2 regions of the Thalassotalea sp. G20_0 genome follow, and region 2 is predicted to be linked to the other one. Evidence: predicted binding sites of a transcription regulator. Region 2 holds the regulator's gene; the other holds the start of a gene.
The links. The regulator FNR, encoded in region 2, switches genes on or off when oxygen is low (the NO sensors DNR and NnrR bind a similar motif). The targets are predictions, from matches to a motif close to TTGATCTAGATCAA.

Region 1: ubiU (ubiquinone anaerobic biosynthesis protein UbiU) is a predicted target of FNR. The motif match lies at 1,715-1,728, and genes of this name have one in related genera.

What each region holds. Positions count from the first base shown of each region.
Region 1 is NZ_JAGHQV010000034.1:14,381-17,796, reverse strand. It holds gene J7438_RS18100 (U32 family peptidase) at 1-520, opposite strand, end outside; gene ubiU (ubiquinone anaerobic biosynthesis protein UbiU) at 653-1,660, opposite strand; gene thpR (RNA 2',3'-cyclic phosphodiesterase) at 1,894-2,535, opposite strand; gene menE (o-succinylbenzoate--CoA ligase) at 2,659-3,416, opposite strand, start outside.
Region 2 is NZ_JAGHQV010000049.1:20,253-23,668, forward strand. It holds gene hemN (oxygen-independent coproporphyrinogen III oxidase) at 1-1,133, shown strand, start outside; gene fnr (fumarate/nitrate reduction transcriptional regulator Fnr) at 1,666-2,424, shown strand; gene J7438_RS21030 (adenine phosphoribosyltransferase) at 2,504-3,061, shown strand; gene J7438_RS21035 (hypothetical protein) at 3,197-3,416, shown strand, end outside.

The DNA.
Region 1 (3,416 bases), on a different contig from region 2:
CCAGAGGTAGATAGCCATAGCTGAATACCTCGGTTTCCAGATCATGAATGCCCAGCTCTGGCAAACGCCCCATAATCAACTTAAGGTGATCAAAAGAGAGTTCAACCGGCAAAACCCAGCGTTTTAAACCGGTACCATGCAGAACCTGCAATGCTTCAGCACTGTACAGGTTCACCGAAGGGCCGGTAATAAAAGGGATGCCCGCTTTTGATAGATAATGGACAGCAGCCATATCATTGGCTTCTACAGCAAACTCTCCGTTCTCACAGACCTTACTCACCCGGGCCAGTTCAGACTCAGCTTCAATCAGCGTCAGTGTCGATAGAACGACTTCTTTGCCTTTAGCCTGCAATAACCTGGCAATGGCTAACCAGTCATCCAGCTTCAGCTCACGTCTTTTCGAGCAGACGACTTCTCCCAGGTAGACGCGTTCAAAGGCGGATTCGGCTACTTTCTCGTAAAACGCCATAACATCTTGTTTAGGCCAGAAGAACAGTAATGGGCCAAGGGTAATTTGCATAGTTTATTCCCTGTCTGCGCCGGGCATTACCCGAAAACGCGATCTGCCAGCCATAAAGAAAGCAAAGCATGTAAACCTTTATGGCTCGTGTCTTTGTGGTTTAAATCAAAAGAGAGTGTCAAGCAGCCAACATCACTGCCATGGCCGGTTATAGGCACCCAGTGTAGTCTGGCTACCTTCAGACAAACGGGAAAGGCCAGCCATCCAGCGCTCATTCGTGGTAAAACTATCAGGATTGGACTGGTAATGGTCCAGCGCTTCCCGCCAGATTCTCACCACTTCGGCAACATAGGCCGGGCTTCGCTGGCGGCCCTCAATTTTCACCGCACTGATGCCAGACTGATAAAGCTGAGGAATCAGATCCAGTGTATTGAGGCTGGTGGGCTCTTCAATGGCATGACTGACCTGATCATTCACCGTAAAGCGCCCCTTGCAGAGGGTTGGATAACCGGCCTGCTCATGGTGATCAAAACGGTCGATCAACAAACCTCCCAGTCGGGTTTCCATCCCATTGGCCGTTGTCTGCCAGCGCACAGCGGATGCGGGAGAGCAGGCACCGGCGGTATTGGGCGACTCCCCTGTCACATAAGAAGAGAGAATGCAGCGCCCTTCGGCCATAATACAAAGACTGCCAAAGGCAAACACTTCCAGTTCCACCGGGCTTTTCTGAGCCAGTCGCTCAACCTGTTTTAACGACAGCACCCTGGGCAATACTGCGCGTTTGATACCAAAATGATCATGATAAAAAGACAGGCTGGCCTGATTGGTGGCAGAAGCCTGAACGGAAAGATGAAGATTAAGATTGGGGTATCGCTTGCTGGCATAGTCCAGCACGCTGATATCGGCAGCAATCAGGGCATCGACACCGAAGTCGGCACACATATCCACTGCTTTTTTCCAGCGGTGCCAGTTGGTCGCCTGGGCATAAGTGTTTACCGCAACAAAAAGCCGAACCTTTTTTCCTCGGGGATTTTTATCAACGTAATCCAGTGCCTTCATGGCCCGCTGATCAGAAAAATTCAGACCGGCAAAATGCCGGGCATTGGTTTCATCGCGAAAGCCGATGTATACGGCATCAGCACCATTATCGACAGCGGCTTTCAGGGAAGGAAGGTTACCGGCAGGACACACCAATTCCATAGAGAATTATCCAGTAGTTTTTGCGCAGCATAGCACGCTGAACAAAAAACCGACTTGATACTTATCAAGAAAAAGCCAAAAAATAAGTATCAACACTTAAGCCAGTATCTATTAAGGGATTGTCCCGGAATTTGACTGAGACTTGTTAAGGTCGCTTCCCGCTGCCCGCAAAAGCGGCCTGTCTTTTTCGGGCAACGCTTATTGAAATGTCAAAGTTATTCAATGGCAGTTCCTTATGCGCTGATAGCAAGAGGTAGCAACGGGAAAGCGTGGAGAGATTTATATCGCGTTCCCATTGCAGTGCTCTCACTTTCCATTAATACCACTTCACCTACCGTCATCCGGAAACTGGGAAGGTTAAAATACTGACTATGGGTGATATACCTTGGTCGTTTAAAACGCCCCAGGGTTACGTGGGGGCGGAAATTCCGGGTTTCAGCACTGAAGCCTGACTGTACCGCCGCCTGCTCACAAATATCAGCAAGCCGTTTTAACTCCTGTCCTGAATGCATCTCCAGGGCCAGCACCCGCGGGTTTCGCCCAGTTGGAAAGAAACGAAAGCAACCGGTCATACTGTCAAAGGTATGGTAATCAGCCAGATCATTTTCAAGGTTGCTAATTAACTGCTGTAACTGTTGGGGGGAGCTATTGCCCAGGAATTTAAGAGTAACGTGCTGCTGCTGGGGAGCTACCCAGCGCAAATCGTGAACATGACCTTCACCGGCTCGATGAATGGCTTTCTTATGCAGCGTTGCAGCAAGTTCAAGAGGTAATTTTACAGCAAGAAAAGCCCTAACCGGGGAATTATGCGACAACGCCTCATCAAAAGAGGTCGGGGCGCTGGAAGCGTTGTAGCTAATGGGGTTATTTTTCATATTATTCTAACTTCAACGTCTGACTGCTAAATTCAAACCAATTGAGCCTTGCAATTTGGTTTGGCTAAGTTTGTTGAACCTAGTCTAGTACATTGTTGGCAGAAATCTGCCTGTATCGTCGTATTATTCCAAAAGTGCCTGAAAAAAACGGCGATTAATCTTGATCCCTGATTCTGCTATGTGCTCAGGAAATAAACGAATATGTACCGGCACTTTGAATTTAGCTATCTTGCCTGCCAACCTCTCTTTTGTAAATGGTTCATTCAGGGTACCGTCCACAGTCTGAACATAAGCAACAGGGCGCTGCCCATATTCAGGATCCGTTATGGCAACGACCACCGCCTGGACAATGTCCGGGAAGGTCAGCAAAGCCTGTTCAATCTCTTCAGGATGAATATTCTCCCCCCCTGAGATCAACATATTATCCATACGACCACATACCTGTAACTGGTCACCGTGCCAACACCCTTTGTCACCGGTATTAAACCAGCCACGGGTACCCGGTAATGGCGTAATCTCGCCATGTTGAAAATACCCTTTGGCCAGAGTGTCGCCACGCACCTGAATCTCGCCTTCCTCTGTTAAACGAACCTCACGCCATGGCAATACCGCTCCGGAAGTAACACCACTTCCGGTAAACAGTGGCTCTCCGGTACACACCTGGGAGGCCATCTCGGTCAGACCATAGGTGGTCAGAACAGTTACACCCTGTGCTTTTACCGCCTCCACCAGCCTCGGGGAAGCAACGCCTCCGCCCAGCAGAATATAACGTACGCCTGAATCGTAGAGTGATAACCCGGACTGCAGCAGCCTGAACAATTGGGTATTCACCAGGGAAAGATGGGTCAATCGCTGTCTGGTCAGCATGTCATCCAGCGACA
Region 2 (3,416 bases):
AATACCTGTTTCGTGAAATAGAGATGCAGGCAGCACTCTACAGTCAGGAACAGCGGGTTGAACAACTCCACTTTGGCGGTGGCACACCGACCTTTCTGAGCAGAGATCAGATGACGGATCTGATGGGCCATATCCGCCAGCACTTCCAACTGACCCAAAGCGATACCGCAGACTACTCCATTGAACTGGATCCCAGGGAAGTAGACTGGCCCATGATGGGCACCCTGAGGGACCTCGGCTTCAACCGGATCAGCATGGGCGTTCAGGACCTGAACCCCAAAGTGCAGCAAGCCGTTAACCGGGTACAACCTGAAAGCATGATTCAATCCATTCTTGATGCTTCCAGGGTCATGGCATTCCGCTCGGTACATATGGACCTGATATACGGCCTGCCTTTCCAGACCACCAACAGTTTTATGGAAACCATTGATCGAGTGGTTGATATGGCTCCGGACAGGCTATCCCTGTTTAACTACGCCCACCTGCCCCACCGCTTCAAGCCACAGCGCCGAATCAATGAGCAGGATCTGCCTGCGCCGGAAATGAAGCTGGACATTCTCCATCAGGCCACGGAAAAGCTGCTGGATCAGGGCTACATCTACATCGGTATGGATCACTTTGCCCTGCCAGACGATGAACTGGCCATTGCCCGGGAAGAAGGCACGCTGCACCGGAATTTCCAGGGTTATACCACCCATGGCCACTGCGACCTGATCGGCATGGGTGTGTCTGCCATCAGCCAGGTAGGCGACACTTATGTTCAGAACAGCACCGATGAAGCCCAGTATTACTCAATGATCAATGAACAGCAGTTGCCAATGGTACGCGGCCTGAAGATGACGGATGATGACAAAGTCCGCCAGGCAGTGATTACCCGGCTGATCTGCCACTTCAAATTGAACTTCAGCGATATTGAAGCGCAGTTTGGTATTCAATTCAGAGACTACTTCCGGGATGAGCTGGCAAGGCTGGAGCCGATGAGGGCAGACGGCCTGGTCAGTCTCAATAGCGATGGTTTGCTGGAAGTACTGCCGAAGGGAACGCTGCTGATCCGTAACATCTGCATGCAGTTCGACCACTACCTCAATCAACCTGAGATGAAAGAAAAGCCTCTCTACTCAAAGGTTATCTGAATAGCTGTACACTCCGGAGCGATAACAAAGCTCTGGAGCTCTCTCCTGCCACCACCGAAACTGCCTGATCATCACGCACAGTGCTGAAAACTCTCTGCCAGGAGGCTGCCTATCAGAAAAAAACTGAAACCGACTACTATTTGTCATCACTCTCACATTGATTTACTTAAGGCATAAGTGCAAAATCTGCCAGGTCAGTCAAATACCACGAAAGAAAATTTAATCCTGTGACATAAGACAATGTCAGATTGATTTTCCTGGGATAAAGACACACAACCACCAGGAGCCATGACCATACTATTGTCAGGGTCATCTCTGAGCTGGATAGACGACACGGCAGATGAAAGCCCACCGGAACAACCGCAGTTTATGACGCATTGCTGAAGCAGCACCAAACCCCTACTTTAGGTCTGCCCGGTTGCGTACATACCTGATTTACACTCCGGTAGTACTTTTCATACACTTGGTTTTCCGTAAACCTGGTTTCCATAAACAGTGTCGAATTTCGCCAATACGACTTTGAGGCCTCTCAATGACGTCAAAGCCCAACGTCCGACAGCCGAGCCATGTGGCCTGCAGAGACTGCAGCCTCAGCTCACTGTGCCTGCCACTGGCACTGAGCATTAAGGATATCGATCAGCTGGATCACATTATCAAGCGTGGGCGTCCTTTGAAAAAAGGCGAACACCTGTTTCTGGAAGGTGACCCCTTTACCAGTGTCTTTGCTGTTCGCTCAGGGGCTCTCAAAACCTACACAGCGACCAATGAAGGTGAGGAACAAATCACCGGATTTTACCTGCCCAGCGAAATTCTTGGCCTGAGCGGTATGGATACGGACACCTATCCGGTGTCGGCCCAGGCGATGGAAACCACCATGATCTGCGAGATTCCTTTTGAGCAACTGGAAACCCTTTCCGATCAATTCCCGGAACTTCGCCGACATCTGATGCGCCTGATGAGCAAACGTATCCGTGAAGACCAGCAAATGATGATGCTGCTGTCCAAGAAAAACGCCGATGAACGCATTGCCACATTCCTGATTAACCTGGCCAGCCGTTTTCGTCGCCGGGGCTTTTCTTCCCAGTCGTTCCGACTGTCCATGTCGAGAAATGAGATGGGGAACTACCTGGGCCTGGCGGTAGAAACGGTTAGTCGTGTATTTACCCGATTCCAGAAAAACGGCCTGATCTCCGCCGTGGGCAAGGAAATCGAAATTCGCAACTCGGTTGAACTCTGTGCCCTGGCCGGGGGAAAAACCCTGGAACCCAACCCGATTGCTACCGATCCCTGACTTTATCCTCTAAAGAAGCTACCCTATGAGGGGGCTTCTTCCTTTTTATCCATTGACTGATAGCGGCATGCACTCTCCCATGCATACAAACGAATGTTCATCCGTTCAGGAATATCTGCGAACACAAATCAGAACCATCGCGGACTGGCCCCATGAAGGCATCCTGTTTCGGGATATCACCACACTGTTTGAAAACCCGGAAGCCTGGCGTAAGGCCGTGGATGTCATGGTTCAGCGTTATGAGAACCAGACTTTTGATCGCATTGGCGCTCTTGATGCCCGCGGTTTCCTGCTTGGCTCGACACTGTCCTATATCATGAACAAGCCGCTGGTACTGTTTCGCAAGAAAGGCAAACTGCCCGGCAAAACCCTCAATGTCGAGTATGACCTTGAATATGGCAAGGCCGTACTGGAAATGCATGAAGACACCATTAAGGCCGGTGAAAAAATTCTGCTGATGGATGACCTTATCGCCACCGGAGGCACACTGCTGGCTGCCGATCAGCTGATCCGACAAGCAGGTGCCAACACACTGGAAGCTGCAGCTATCATCAATCTGCCAGACCTCAAGGGTGCTGACAGACTCAATGCGGCGGGCATTCCAACCTATGCCCTGTGCAATTTTGCCGGTGAGTAAAACCACCCTCAGTTCAGAATTTCAGGGATGATACGATATGTCTCTTAGATCCAAAGTTAATGTCTGGATCTGAGAGCCCCGCCCGCAGTTACAGGACGCACGAACCGGGTCCGACCCGGAAAAAGGACTTTGCAAATGGGAATATGCGCCAAGGAACTAAGGCACTATGTTGTTCGCCCCGCACTCAAGCATCTGGGCATGTGGAGCCCAACTGCTGAGAACCTGCTGCTTGGTACCGCAGCCAGAGAGTCCGGGCTTGGTTTTCATCTGAAACAGGCCAATCACCAGGCACTCGGTATTTATCAGATTTCTCCTCGCATGCACCGCAATATCTGGGACCTGTTCCTGGCCCCAA